2 regions of the Rothia sp. 110740021-2 genome follow, and region 1 is predicted to be linked to the other one. Evidence: riboswitches for the same ligand, from Rfam matches in the RefSeq annotation. Region 1 holds a riboswitch; the other holds the start of a gene.
The links. Region 1 has a riboswitch for S-adenosylmethionine ahead of ACUXHH_RS06470 (bifunctional o-acetylhomoserine/o-acetylserine sulfhydrylase). Riboswitches for the same ligand answer to the same signal wherever they lie in the genome.

Region 1 (7,501 bases):
ACTGCAGGACCAGGAGAACAGCACCGAGCATCTGCTCGCTCAGCGGGATATGCTTCAACGCAAAATCGCCGCCCACCGGCGCATGCTTGAAACCATCGAACGCCTTTTGGAGGACACTATGGCACCTAAAAATGAGCAGCTCAGCGCTGCCGAAAAAGCAGAGATTATGGGTGAAGGGTTCAGCCTCGCCCACCAGCAGGAAGCGCAGGAGCGTTACGAAAAAACTGACGACTGGGCTGAATACCAGCGCCGTACTGCCTCAATGGACCGTGCCGACTGGCAGAACGGCAAACAGCAGATTGACGAGGTAGAACGAGCCCTCGTCGAGGCGTTCAACCACGGCGTGCAGCCGGGCAGCGAGGAGGCGAATGCGCTCGCCGAACGGCACCGCGCCTCCCTGTTCTTCTTTGAGGTCACCCCCGCTAAGCACGCTATTCTAGCCCGCGGTTACGTTGAGGATGCCCGCTTCAAGGCGTATTACGAGAAGCTCGTGACCGGGCTTGCAGAGTGGTTGCGGGAAGTCATCTATGAGAATGCTCGTGCACACGGTGTTGACCCGCTGGAAGCTACCTGGAGCTAAAGCTAGAAGCTGAAAATACCCAGCAGCTTAGCATGAGTAACCAAGCATACTCAGCTGAATATGAAAAGATGCCCGGTATTCCCTACATCGGGTCTACCGGGTGTTACATGCTGTTTGTGCATTAAAACTAGATGGTTATCGAGCGGGTGCTGTCGAGGTGATGGCGGTGCTCCTGAATACGGCGATCCAGGTGTTTAAGGTTCTGTTGCAGCCCGACAATCTCGTTTTCAATCTTTCGGCGGGCGCGCTCCATCACGTCGATGGAGAGTGCGTGGTTATCCAGATTATCCAAAATTGTGCGATTGTCGGCAAGACTCATTCCGGTCTGACGGCAGGTAGCAATAAACCGTACCGAGGAGATGAATTCCTCGTCAAAAGCGCGAGTTCCAAGAAACGCCGGGCACTCACGCTATACGAGCACCCGGCGTCCCATAACCCAACCGTTAAGGTGAACGTTAATTCTCAACGGGCGGAAAGACAGTTGAGAATACCCAGCCATTCCCTCACAATCCCACACCCACTGTTTGGAGAAAACAACATTCAGCGGGATGCGCGTAACGCGCCCGGGTGCCGGTTGCCTTAGCGAGTAACAGCGCCGTACAGTCGAGTCATCGACTCCAGAGCTTCACGTTCACGCTGCGCCTCACTCTGGGTGGCGGATTCATCTTCAACGCCGAGGGCACGCGCCAGAATCTTCTCCACCTGCTTCGACTCAATGAGGAAGCCATCATGGCCGTGGTTCGACTCGATAATGTCCACGGGCACCGGAGTGGGTAGCGCCTCCGCCAGGCGGTGCGACTCATGCGGGAAGAACAGGCGGTCCGTGTTCACCGCCGCAATCGTCCACTCACAATCGGTGTGCACCAGCGCCTGCGCCAGGGTGCCGCGGCCACGCGCCACGTCGTGCGAAATCAGTGCCTCATTAACCGCCAGGTAGCTGTTCGCGTCAAAACGCTCAACCAGCTTGGCACCGTGATGGTCCAGGTAGCTTTCGATAGCGTAGCGGCCACGCGGCTCACCCAGCGAGCCACCCACGGTGCTTTCGCCACGGTTCTCTTCACGGCCGAAGCGGTGCTCCAGCTCGGCGGGGCTGCGGTAGGTGGTGTGCGCGATACGGCGAGCTAAGGCAAGTCCTGCGGTCGGCGCGGGACCGGCATAGTAGTCACCGCCGGCAAAGTTCGCATCCGAACGAATCGCAATATTCTGGGTGTGAGCCCATGAAATCTGCTCCGCCGTTGCTGAAGGGCCGGAGGCAATCACCGCGCATCCACGTACCAGCTCAGGGTTAGTTACCGCCCATTCCAGGGCACGAGCGCCGCCGAGAGAACCACCAATCACGTAGCGGAAGCTGGTCACCCCCAGGGCCCGGGCCAGGTACGCCTCAGCACGCACAGAATCACGGATGGTTACCTGCGGGAAGCGGGAACCCCAGTATTCACCGGCACCCGGGTAACCTTCGGGAATGATGCTTGCCGGTCCAGTCGACCCATAGCAACCACCCAGAATATTGGGGGCAATCACAAAATAACGGTTAGTGTCTACGACCGAGCCGGGCCCCACGATGCCTTCCCACCAGCCATCCGATTCAATAGCCCGAATCAGCGGGGCGGGCATGTCGGGGGTGGGTACGCCCCGAGAGACATGCGTATCGCCAGTGAGTGCATGCAAAATCAGGATGGCATTGTCGCCAGCCTCATTGAGCGTACCCCAGGTTTCGTAGCCGATAGTGACCTGCGGAAGAATCACGCCGGATACGAGCTCCAAATCGCCGATGTTCAGCTGACGCAGATAGCCTTGTGCTTCGGGGTGTTCGCGCTGGGTACCTGCCACGGGGATGGGCGCGGTAACAGGCTGGGTGGTACCGGACTGGTTAGTGCTCTGGGTAGTCATGGGGGTCCCTTCACTGGGTTTGGCCGGCAAGGTAGTGCCGGGTGTGAGCGGGGTACTCGTCTGTGGGTAGAAGGAGCAACGGGTGGGGCGGCATCAGCGCCGCGCAGTGACAAAACGCTCCGTAACGGGGAATCCGCAGGTGGACCGAAAAGCCGTAGCTTACCGGTCCACCTGCGGATTACATCACCGTTTAGGAGAGGGTGTCAAAGCCCAGCTGCAGGTCGGCGAGAATATCATCAATGTTCTCAATGCCTACTGCCAGGCGCACAAAGTTCGGGTACACGCCGATCTTCTCCAGCTCCTCAGCGGAAAGCTGGGAGTGGGTGGTGGAGGCGGGGTGAATTACGAGCGAGCGCACGTCACCGATGTTCGCCACATTGGAGTGCAGCTTCAGGGCATCTACGAAGTCGCGGGTCTGCTCCAGGGTTGCGTCTTTGAGGGTGAAGCCGAGAACCGCGCCGGGGCCCTTGGGCAGGTACTTCTGTGCACGCTCGTACCAGGGGGAGGATTCCACGCCAGCCCAGATGACCTTCTCGACCTGCGGGTTTGCTTCGAGCCAGTGGGCAACCTTGGTAGCGTTTTCAATGTGGCGTTCGATGCGCAGAGAGAGAGTTTCCAGACCGATACCGATGTTGAAGGCGTTGGTCGGGGAGATGGCGGCACCGGTGTCGCGCAGCAGGGAGACGCGCGCCTTCAGGATGTAGGAGAGGTTCGCGCCGAATGCGGAGTCCTTGCCCAGGTCGCGTGCGTAGACCAGGCCGTGGTAGCCGGGGGCGGGCTGGTTGAACTTGGGGAACTTCTCGGGGTCTGCACCGTAGTCGAAGTTACCGGAATCAACGATTACGCCGCCGATGGAGGTTCCGTGGCCACCCAGGTACTTGGTTGCGGAGTGGACGACCACGTCCGCGCCATGTTCGATGGGGCGCAGCAGGTAGGGGGTGGGTACGGTGTTGTCCACAATCAGGGGTACACCGTTTTCGTGCGCAATTGCAGCAATAGGCTCAATGTCGAGCACGTCGTTACGGGGGTTAGGCACGGACTCGCCGTAGAAGAGCTTGGTGTTGGGGCGGACTGCGGCGCGCCATGCGTCCAGGTCGTCCGGGTCCTCAACGAAGGTGGTTTCGATACCGAGGTCGGCGAGGGTGTACTTGAGCAGATTGTAGGTGCCGCCGTATACGGAGGGCGATGCAACTACGTGGTCGCCTGCACCGGCAATGTTCAGGATTGCGTAGGTGATAGCTGCCTGACCGGATGCCAGCAGTAGCGCGCCAACGCCGCCTTCCAGGGAAGCGATACGGTTTTCAATTGCTTCCTGGGTGGGGTTGTTGAGGCGAGTGTAAATGGGGCCCAGCTCGGCGAGGGCGAAACGGTTCGCTGCCTGCTCGGCGCTTTCAAAGACGAAAGAGGTGGTCTGGTAGATGGGTAGTGCCCGAGCTCCCGTTGCGGCATCCGGCGCCTGACCTGCGTGAATCTGGCGGGTTTCGAACTTCCAACCGGCGGGGTTGGCGGGAGTCGGGACGGTAGTGTTGTTGCTCATGCGTGGCTCCTAATGGGGATTCTTAGGGGGCCGCATGCCGACGGTACAGGAATCGTCGTCGAATAATCCTGTCACGATTGATGTACCGTTTTCGGTCACATCGGTCCCGCGCTTGCGTCACGCTCTTGCGTGCCGCCCGGTCTTCACCCAGGGCACCCCACCGCGGAGGAGGGTTGCCGGCCAGCTAGCTGGGGCTTATCGCTGGCGCTCTTGACCTGTTATTTAGAGTGTCATAGGGCACGGGGTGGGGTCAAGGGTTTTGTGGGTGTGCGGTACTTTAAGACATTTCATTGCAAAGATGACGTTTTTTAACGTCTGTCACCAAAAATCGCCTGCAACAAAACGTGAGTGACGATGCCGGGACAGTCAGAGGGCGAGGTAATTAGAATGCGGAGGTGAACACCCACTATTTGCGTAGTAACCTCCATCACTTTTATCTGTGCTTTTCGGTACACTGAAATGACACATACACTCACGCAGGGTACAACTCGCTACGGCTCGCTAAGCCGCTTATCCTGCTCAACATCCCTCCGGTATAGGAGCCAGAGGGTCATACCCGAAGGTTACCTACCATGTCTCTTGTTCTTGACGCCACGCAACTCAGCCGAGTCTTTGGCAAAGGTAAAAATACCTTTACCGCCGTCGACCGGGTGTCACTTCGCGTCAGTTCCGGGGAAATTCACGCCCTCCTCGGCCCCAACGGTGCGGGCAAAACGACGACCGTGCAGATGTGCTCGACTCTGCTCACCCCCACCGGCGGTAGCCTCACCGTGAACGGTATTGACGCTATCGCCCACCCGCAACGGGCGCGCCGTCACGTGGGCCTCGCGCTGGGCGGGGAGAACGGCTTCTACCCGCGCGCCAGTGCCCGCGATAATCTGCTGTTCTTTGCCGATGTTACGGGGGTTTCCGGGCGGGCCCGAGGGCACGAGGTTGAGCATGCCCTAGCCCGTGTGGAACTCACCGATGCGGCAACGCGGCCTGTCCAGGAGTTTTCCCGCGGCATGAAGCAGCGCCTACATATTGCCCGTGCACTGCTCGGCTCCCCCGCTCTGCTCCTGCTGGATGAGCCGACCAACGGGCTCGACCCCGATATCGCCCTAACCGTACGAACCCTTATCCGTTCTCTCGCGGAAGACGGCGCCGCCATTCTGCTCACAAGCCACCTGCTGGGCGAAATCGAGGACCTGGCGCACACCATCACCGTCTTGGGCGCTGGCTCCGTTGCTGTGAGCGGCAGTCTCGAGGACGTTGCCGCGCACGCAGGTATTGCCGCCACGACCGTGGTTCAGGTCGAGCCCACCGCCACCGAGGGCATTGATACGCTCCGCGGGTTCCTCGGCGATAAGGCGGCGGTACTTTTTGCCCCACGCGGTTCCGGCTGGGAACTGACCCTCTACTGGCACGGCGAGCGCGCCACGTTCGAGGCGGGCGAGACGCACCGCATCCTGGCGGAGGGACTTGCCGCCGCACGCATTGGGGCGCGAACCGAACCGTACACGCGCCCGGCAACCTTGGAAGAGGCATACCTGGCGATGGCGGAGGGGCTCAAGCGATGAACGCTCAGACGCAACGCTCAGAAGAGTTCCAGCGGCAGGGTCGACGGTACGACCTGTGGCAGGAGTGCGCCCGGCAGCTACGGCTCATGGGCTTTAGCCTGCGCCAGTTCCTGACGGTCCCCTACTTCATTCAGCTGCTCATTAGCACGGTACTCGGCTCAGTCATCCTTCAGGCGCTCGCCGTGCATGCGGCGGCGCAGAGCTCCGCGGGTCACTCCGTTGACCCGACTCTCGCGTGGACCCGCGCGGGCATTGTGGGCATGTGGTCGGTCTGCATCGTGTCTGCGGGCATCATCAATTTTGAGCGTTTCCGTGGGACCCTCGTGTACCTGTGTTCGGGGTCGATTTCTCCGGTGCGGGTGCTGGCGGCTATCGTTTCAAGCGCATCCGTTGTGGGTTTAGCGGCTTTGCCCCTGTCGTGGCTCATCTGGGCTCTTGTGACGCTCAACCCGCAGGTCACAGACTTTTCAGCACTCTGGCCGCGCTACGTTCTGGGCGTTCCCCTGCTGTGGCTTGCGTGTCTGTCGGTCACGTTCATGATTGCGGTGTTCTTCGTGGCGACGCCGAACGCTATCGCCTACGAGGAGCTGTTGCTCGTACCGGTTTTTATTCTTTCCGGGGTTCTCTTCACGACCATTGAAGCGCCCGCCTGGCTAGATAGTGTAGGCATGCTCATTCCCCTGCAGGCGCCGGTTCACCTGCTACTTGGGCGTACCGCCATCACTACCTCGGCGGATGCACTCTTGCCCGTAATTCAGACCCTGGTCGTGAGCTTCATCTGGGCGTTGTGCGCCTTCCTCTTTGCTCGGAAGGCTCTCGCCTCAGCCCGCCGTCGCGGCACCCTGGGGGCGATGTAGCGTGCGTGCTCTCTCCTCTGTTGCCCTGCCTGGCGCTGTATCACTGTCTGGCACGGCGCGTCGGGCTCTGTCGACCGCTTCTATTGGCTGGTCGTCGTCTATTACCTTCGCAACCCTCGGAACGGCCATCACGACCCTGGTTCTCGTACCCGGTCTTAACGTGCTTTTCACGGTGCTTCTGGGTGCTGATCTTGCCGCAAACGATACGGTACGCATCGGCTGCGCGACCGCCCTGATTGCGACCCTCAGCTCCGTGGCAGCCGGTATTGTCGCGCGCGTTGCCACAGACCGGTGGATTGGCGTCTTCGAGTACGTGTGCACGGCGCGCCCGGTAGATGCTGGATACTGGCTCGGTGCGGCGGCGGTACCCGCGTTGCTGGCATCCGTAACGGGTCTGAGCAATGTGGGCATCGTGTGGTTACTGTCCCTCACATCCTCCGCTACGGGAGCAAGTTCCGGACTTTTAGTCGGTGCCATCTTACTGATGCCGGTTGCGGTTCTGGGCGGGGTCTGCCTGGGCATTTTTGCCGCCGGGCTCGGTCTGTACCTGTCGGATCCGTACACGGGGTCGAATTTTCTGTCGATTATTCTGCCAGTGAGCGCGGGCGTGATTGTGCCGGTGAGTACCTACCCGGGTTGGCTTGCATGGCTGTGTTCCTGGGTTCCAGGGTCCCGGCTGGTGCAGGTTTTAGATGCCTCTAGCGGTATCGCGAACGGCACCGCGCCGGAGCTTTTCGCGCTCCTGGCGGCAGACACAGCCCTGGCAGTACTCTACGCCGCAATCGGGTTGGGGCTGATGGTCCTTGCCGCCCGCCGTATCCGTGCCGGCGCCCGCGCCTCGCTGTTGTAAACGGTGAAACCTGAAAAAGAACGAACCTTGTAATCACCCGCTATCCGGGCGCCGCAACCAAGAAAGACTATTCCTGTGACCATTGCTCCCGCTTCATACACCTTAGAGACCCTAGGGTTCGACCCTTCCTGGCAGGGTTCAGCAATCCGCGCCGCGTTCACCCTCGGCGGTACCCTCGAAAACTTTACCCTCGCCCGTGTCAGCGCCGTGCACCGCACCCGCTGCGAG
Region 2 (7,501 bases), on a different contig from region 1:
CTCGACCGCTACTTCAAGATTTCTGAACGCGGCTCCTCCATCGCCGCAGAATTCCGCGGTGGCCTCGCCGCATTCTTCGCCATGAGCTACATCGTGGTGCTGAACCCCCTCATCATCGGTACCGGCGCTGACGCATCCGAACGCATCCTCGGTATCGCACCCGTCGCAGCTGTGACCGCACTGGTTGCCGGTGTGATGACCATTCTCATGGGTGTTATCGCCAAGCAGCCCTTCGCGATGGCGGCTGGCCTGGGCGTGAACGCGCTGCTCGCCTCCACCATTGCCACCACCCCGAACCTGACCTGGGCAGACATCATGGGCCTGGTCGTTCTTGCCGGTCTAATCATGACCGTTCTGGTGCTCACCGGCTTCCGTACCGCGGTGTTTGAGGCGGTCCCCGAGTCACTCAAGACCGCGATTGTGGTCGGTATCGGCTTCTTCATTTCCTTTATCGGCCTGGTCGACTCCGGCATTATCCGCCGCATGCCCGACGCTGCAGGCTCCACCGTTCCGGTGACCCTCGGCGCGGGCGGTCACCTGCTCGGCTGGCCCACCCTCGTCTTCCTCTTCGGCCTGTTCCTCACCATCGCCCTGTTTATCCGCAACGTGAAGGGTGCAATCCTGTGGGGCGTGCTCGCCTCCACCGCCCTCTCCATCACCCTGGAGAAGGTCGTGCCCTCCGGTTCCGTGACGAAGGCGGCAACCGGCTGGTCCCTAAACGTGCCTTCCCTGGAGGATCTGAAGTTCACCACGCCGGACTTCTCCCTCATCGGTTCCGCTGACCTGTTCGGTGCGTTCACCCATATTGGCCCGCTGGCTGCTTCCCTGCTGGTGTTCACCATTCTGCTGTCGGTGTTCTTCGACGCGATGGGCGTTTCGGTCGGTCTTGCCGCCGAGGCTGGCACCATGAAGGACGGCAAGGTTGAGGACATCGACAAGGTCCTGCTTGTGGACGCTTTCGGCTCCGTTGTTGGTGGTGGCGCATCCGGTTCAGCGAACCAGATTTTCGTAGAGTCCGCTACCGGTATTGGTGCGGGTGCACGCACCGGTTTTGCGAATATTGTGACCGGTGTGCTGTTCCTACTGGCGATTTTTATCTCGCCGCTGGTCACCATCGTCCCCTTCGAGGCCGTTGCTCCAGCGCTGGTCGTGGTCGGCTTCCTGATGATCCGCCAGGCCGTGAACATTGACTGGACCGACTGGGGTCTGGGTATTCCGGCGTTCTTGACCATTATTTTCATGCCGCTGTCGTACTCGATTGCGAACGGTATTGGTGCCGGCTTCGTGGCGTACACCTTCATTCGTCTGGTGCAGGGCCGCGGCAAGGATGTGCACTGGCTGATGTACCTGGTCTCCGCGGTGTTCGTGATTTACTTCGGTATGGGCATCATTAACGGCTGGACTAGCTAAGTCCGACAGTCTACATATTTGCTGAGGGCAGGTTCCTGAGGCGGCTGAGAATGTAAGTTTTCAGGCTGCCGAAGGGCCTGCCTTTGGCGTATCTGGTTCACTCTTGCATGTTCCTTATCGCTCCTGGGCGCGAGAAAATCATGGCAGAATCATTCCGTTTTCGGTATGATTCTGCCATTTCTTCTACGCCCGCCTTCTACACGTACTAGAGGCAGGGAAAGCTACGAGACCTAGCGGACGTCACCATCCACATAGAACCAGGCGCCGCCCACCTTCTCAAAACGCGACAGCTCATGCATGCTGCCCTTCACCCGCTCCTCCGCAGGTGTGCCCGGCCCCGAACGGTAATACGCAACGAACTCCACCGTACCTGATGCATCAAACGGGCCACCCGAAGCACCCAGAATATCCAGGCGATACCAGCGGATATCATCCTCCAACTCCAAGGTGGCCGGGCGAGTACTCGGATGCCAGCTCGCTAGCAGATACGCCGCATTCCCGGTCGCAAACGCGGTAAAACGCGAGCGCATCAGCTGCTCCGGCGTGGGAGCAGTCAACGTGCCGGAGGCGACAAACTCGCCCAGGAACCTGCCGCAGCAGGCGCCGTACACCTCGCCGCTCGAACAGGGGCAGCGGTCATCATGGTTAAGTTCAACCTTGTTCAGTTCAATCATGCCAATCAGTATAAAGAAAGCACCGCGTCAAGAAGGTGCCCTGTATCAAGAAAACGGCGGCGGCACAGCACGAAGAAACGCCCGCTCCGCCTGGGATACACATCCCCAGCAGAACGGGCATTCTTGTTTTCAATCGTTAAGTTTGAGCGAACCTACACGGTGCGCATCAGCGACAACGCTTATTCAGCGATTGCGCGAGCCGGGGTGTCAGCTGCCGAAGGCTTACCCACATATGCGCCGCGGTACTTAGCAGCCGGGTGGCTGTCAGCAACCTTGGTGTGGCCCTTACCGAAGATGTTCTCACGCAGGGTGTTGCCCTCGTACTCGGTGCGGTAGCGGCCGCGCTTCTGCAGCTCGGGAACAACGTACTCGATAAAGTCCTCGAAGGAGCCCGGGGAGACGTGGTATGCCAGGTTGATGCCGTCCAGTCCGCCCTCGTCGATCCAGCGCTCCAGCTCGTCAGCAACCTGAACCGGGTCACCAACAATGACCTCGCCCATGCCACCGATGGTGGTGTGCTCAGCGATGTCCTTACGGGTCCACTTCTTATCCTTCGCCTGCAGGGTGAAGGGGGTCAGGAAGGACTGAATCGACTCGGTCTGCACGTAGTTCAGGATCTCGTCCTCGTCGAACTGGGACAGGTCAACACCGGACCAGCCGCCGATAATGGCCTGTGCAGATTCGAGGTTCACGTACTTCTTGTACTCCTCGTACTTTGCCTTTGCCTTCTCTTCAGTCTCATCCACGATGACCGAGAGCATTGCGAGGATCTTCACGTCGTCGCGGCTACGGCCCTGCTCCTCGGCAGCGGCACGAATACGGTCGGTCACAACGCGGGTCAGGTCCGGGCGCAGGGCGCTAATGAACACAGCCTCAGCGTGCTTACCGGAGAACTTCTGGCCGCGGCTGGATGCGCCAGCCTGGAAGATCACGGGGGTGCGCTGCGGGCTCGGCTCGGTCAGGGAGATGCCGGGCACGGAGAAGTACTTGCCCTTGTGGCCAATCGGGTGGACCTTGGAGGGGTCAGCGTAGATGCCGCGCTCGCGGTCCTTGACGACTGCGCCGTCTTCCCAGGAGCCTTCCCACAGCTTGTAGCAGACGTCCAGGAACTCGTCAGCAATTTCGTAGCGCTCGTCGTGCGGGATCTGGGTGGGCAGACCCTGGTTCTCAGCAGCCGAAGGCAGGTAAGAAGTCACCACGTTGAAGCCGACGCGACCCTCAGTGAGGTGGTCGAGGGAGGCGTAGCGGCGAGCCAGGGTGTAGGGCTGCTCGAAAGTAGCGGCAGCAGTCACGCCGAAGCCGAGGTGCTCGGTCACTGCAGCCATTGCAGAAATCTGGGTTGCGGGGTCATTCACGGGAACCTGAGCGGCACCCTCAATGGCGGGAGCGGCAGAGTTCTTGTACACGTCGTAGATGCCGACAACGTCAGCGATGAACACGGCGTCAAACAGGCCGCGCTCAAGGGTCTTAGCCAGGTCAGTCCAGTACTTGATGGTGTTGTACTCGGTTGCGCGGGAGCGCGGGTGACGCCAGAGGTCGAAGCTCTGGTGACCAATGCAGGTCATCTCGAATGCGTTAACTACGATGCGCTTCTTCTGCTCAGCCATCGATTTTCCTTTCGCGAATGATCGGGGACGATCGGGTTTGTACCCTGCACCCCGCGCGCCGCCTCCTGATGCCTTCTGCGTTCGGTGGTGGCCTTCGTGCAGGTGGCGCGTTCGCGCCGTACTTGCCTCTTTTCGTTGAGGCCAGATCATCATCTGGGGCACCCCGCTACGGGAGAGGGTTGCCGCCCGGCTAGCCAGAGCTTAGCGCCGGGACTCATAATCTCGTGGTTTGAGTGTACGGGGCGCGCAGGAGGGAGAGCACGTTTGTGACGAAAAAATATTTTTGTGACGCGCAACCGAAATATTTCGCGACAAATGCGAAATATACAGTCATAGAAATTCATACGCGCCCACTGGATTGATTGAGGCACGCCATAGCCCATAGGGTTGGAGGAGCAAACCATCCAGAGCGACTGAGAGACCTGGCTCCACGACGTCGCAGCAACCGGCACAGATTTTTTCGCCCCGGTGCTAACGCCAGGACCGATGGAAGTGACATGACACTCAACAGTGCAGTACTTGACGTACCCACCAGTGAAAACACCGGCCACCACGCCGTATCCACCGCCGCCGTCCCCCTGAGCTTTGAAAACGTCGGACAATCTTTCCCCGTGCCCGGCGGAACCCACGAAGTTCTTCGCGGAGTCTCCTTCACGGTAGCCCCCGGCGAGATTATCTCCGTCATCGGCTCCTCCGGATGCGGCAAATCCACCCTCTTGCGTGCAGCAGCAGGTCTGAACCGCATCACCGCAGGTACCGTGCGTATCGGCGAGAAGGCAGTGACCGGCCTCGACCCCCGCGTCGCTATCGGCTTTCAGGAACCGCGCCTACTCCCCTGGCGCACCGTAGCCGACAACGTGGCGCTCGGACTGCCGCAGGGCACCAAAAAATCTGAAGGCACAGCATCGGTAGCATGTCTGCTCGACCTGGTCGGCCTGGGCGAATACGCGACCCACCGTCCCAAGGAAATTTCAGGCGGTATGGCTCAGCGTGTGTCCCTGGCGCGAGCGCTCGCACGTAACCCCGGCGTGCTGCTGCTCGACGAGCCCTTCGGTGCTCTGGACGCGCTAACCCGCATCAACATGCAGGATTTGCTGTTGAACGTGCACCGTCAAGACCCGACCACGATTCTGCTGGTCACCCACGATGTGGAAGAGGCGCTGTACCTCTCTGACCGGGTCATCATCCTCGGTAAGGACACCCCGGAGGCACCCGCCACCATCCAGCGCATTGTGACCGTTGAACGCTCTCACCCGCGTGACCGCGCCGATGCAGAGATCACAGCACTGCGTAGCGAACTGCTGGCTGAGCTCGGCGTGGAAGATAACGCCTAAAAGCCGCCACGAAATACATTTCCCGCACATCACACCATCATCTTCAGAAGCGAAAAGATTTCATCATGACTTACTCCCCGTCTCGCCGTACCGCCCTCAAGTCCCTTGCCGCAGCCACCGCTTTTGCTACTCTGCTCAGCGCCTGCGCCGGTGAAGGTTCCGGTTCCGCTAACGCCTCCGGTGTTGCCGGTGGTGGCAGCCAGAACACCGTGACCATTGACTACGCCACCTACAACCCGCTGTCCCTGATTATCCGCAAGAAAGGTTGGCTTGAGACCGCCCTCGCTGCCGAGGGCAAGAAGGTTGAGTGGGTCAAGTCGGCTGGTTCGAACAAGGCGAATGAGGCTCTGCGTAGCGGCAATATTGATGTCGGCTCGACCGCTGGTTCGGCGGCGCTGCTGGCACGCGCTAATGGCTCCCCCATTAAGGTCATTAGCCTCTACTCGCAGCCGGAGTGGTCGGCACTGGTAACCCGCAAGGATTCGGGCATCACCAAGGTTGCGGATCTGAAGGGTAAGACCGTTGCTGTGACCAAGGGTACCGACCCGTACTTCCTACTGCTGCAGGCGCTCAAGCAGGAGGGTATTTCCGCTTCGGATTTGACCATTCAGAACCTGCAGCACGCCGACGGCCGTACCGCCCTGGATAACGGTCAGGTCAACGCGTGGAGCGGCCTGGACCCGATCATGGCTGCCGCCGAGGTGGAAAGCGGCGACGTGCTCTTCTACCGCAACCTAAACTTCAACACCTACGGCTTCCTGAACGCGGCCGAGAAGTTCATTCAGTCCAACCCGACCGCCGCACAGACTATCGTGGACGTGTACGAGTACGCTCGCGCCTGGGCTAAGAAGAACCCCGAAGAGGCAGTGAAGATTGTCGAGGAGGAGTCCGGCATTAAGCACGAGACCGCCCAGGTCGTCATGGAGCGTACCCACCTGGATATTGACCCGGTTCCGGGCGCTAAGCAGGTTGAGGTTCTGAAGGGTGTCGGCCCGATTTTGGTCGAGTCCGGCGACGTTCCTTCCCAATCCGACGTGGACAAGGCGCTGAACAGCATTGTGGACGACCAGTTCGCAAAGAAGGCTGACAACGCAGCCGTCGAGAAGATCGCGAAGGTGGTTGAGAAGTAATGACCGCCGCAACGATTACCGCCGCCTCCAGCGCTCGCGTTGAGCGTGCCGAGAAGCGCGTCTCATCCGTGAAGCTACCGTCGAACCCGTTCGCCGGTAAGCAGTACCTGGGTCTGATTCTTCCCCTGGCACTGATTGCCCTCTGGTACATCCTGAGCACGAACGGCGTGTTCACCCAGGTCCAATTGCCGTCCCCCGACCGTGTGGTCAGCGCCGGTATTGAGCTAGCGCAGCGCGGCGAGTTGGGTCGCCACGTGGCGATTTCTACTCAGCGTGTACTGATTGGTTTCGGTATTGGTGCCGTGCTTGGCCTGGTGCTGGGTGCGCTGATTGGCTTGTCTGCGCCGGTGCGTCTGATTGCCGCGCCGACTATCGGTGCGTTGCGTGCCGTGCCGTCCCTGGCGTGGGTTCCATTGCTTCTGCTGTGGATCGGTATCGGCGAGAATTCCAAGGTGACCCTGGTTGCTATTGGTGCGTTCTTCCCGGTGTACACCACAGTTTCTGCGGCCCTGGCGCACGTTGACCCGAAGCTTGTGGAGGCGGCACGCGCCTTCGGACTGAAGGGTCTGCGCCTGTTCACCACGGTTCAGCTTCCCGCGGTTCTGCCGTCGGTGGTTTCGGGTCTGCGTCTGGCGCTAGCTCAGGCGTGGCTGTTCCTAGTCGCCGCTGAGCTGCTGGGTGCATCTATGGGTCTGGGTTATCTGCTGACCGACTCGCAGAATAATGGCCGTACCGACCGCCTGCTGCTGGCTATTGTGGCGCTGGCGGTGCTCGGTAAGATTACCGACGCGCTGGTGGGCGTATTCGAGCGCTGGGTGAAGGCGAAGTACCCCAGCAACTAGAACCACAGCTAGACACAATACTCAGCACGCTCTGAGTTTTAGGAGAGATGTCCGCTGCGTGGTTGCTCCCCCGAAGATGAGCTAATCATCGCTACGTGCCGGAGAAAGAAGTCGGCGGGGAAACCTGTCGTCTACTGAATGATGATGAATCCCGCACCGCGCCCCACAGCAGTGAGCGCGGTGCGGGGTCTTTAAATATGTCGTTATATTACGAACTGGTGCTCACCATACCGAATATGACGGTCCCCTTTGCGTCCGCCCCCTCGGGCGCGCTTTACTAAGAAGGCAAACCATCCAGAGCGACCGAGAGACCTGGCTCAACGACGTCGCAGCAACCCCCTCGTCAACGCACACACAGACCCCACGGTCGCACAGACAACGGCACGGCGAGCAAGGGTGCTAATGCCAGCAACCGATGGGAGAATAATGGGACTGCCCACCCCCTACTCGTTCACCGACCCGCTGAACCCCACCCCGAATCCCGCCCTCGAATCTGACGAGGCA

Region 2: it holds a riboswitch for S-adenosylmethionine, as region 1 does, so the genes downstream of both, ACUXHH_RS07750 (LLM class flavin-dependent oxidoreductase) here and ACUXHH_RS06470 (bifunctional o-acetylhomoserine/o-acetylserine sulfhydrylase) in region 1, are expected to answer to the same signal.

Annotation. Positions count from the first base shown of each region.
Region 1 is NZ_JBSZFE010000002.1:111,268-118,768, forward strand. Features, by position in the region: gene ACUXHH_RS06455 (MerR family transcriptional regulator) at 1-580, shown strand, start outside; gene ACUXHH_RS06460 (MerR family DNA-binding protein) at 708-941, opposite strand; gene metX (homoserine O-acetyltransferase MetX) at 1,160-2,470, opposite strand; gene ACUXHH_RS06470 (bifunctional o-acetylhomoserine/o-acetylserine sulfhydrylase) at 2,661-4,007, opposite strand; SAM riboswitch class IV at 4,111-4,223, opposite strand; gene ACUXHH_RS06475 (ABC transporter ATP-binding protein) at 4,580-5,566, shown strand; gene ACUXHH_RS06480 (ABC transporter permease) at 5,563-6,423, shown strand; gene ACUXHH_RS06485 (ABC transporter) at 6,425-7,273, shown strand; gene rsgA (ribosome small subunit-dependent GTPase A) at 7,349-7,501, shown strand, end outside.
Region 2 is NZ_JBSZFE010000003.1:122,818-130,318, reverse strand. Features, by position in the region: gene ACUXHH_RS07760 (NCS2 family permease) at 1-1,410, shown strand, start outside; gene ACUXHH_RS07755 (YchJ family protein) at 1,641-2,084, opposite strand; gene ACUXHH_RS07750 (LLM class flavin-dependent oxidoreductase) at 2,264-3,691, opposite strand; SAM riboswitch class IV at 3,805-3,913, opposite strand; SAM riboswitch class I at 4,089-4,184, shown strand; gene ACUXHH_RS07745 (ABC transporter ATP-binding protein) at 4,189-5,025, shown strand; gene ACUXHH_RS07740 (aliphatic sulfonate ABC transporter substrate-binding protein) at 5,091-6,155, shown strand; gene ACUXHH_RS07735 (ABC transporter permease) at 6,155-6,997, shown strand; gene ACUXHH_RS07730 (AMP-binding protein) at 7,424-7,501, shown strand, end outside.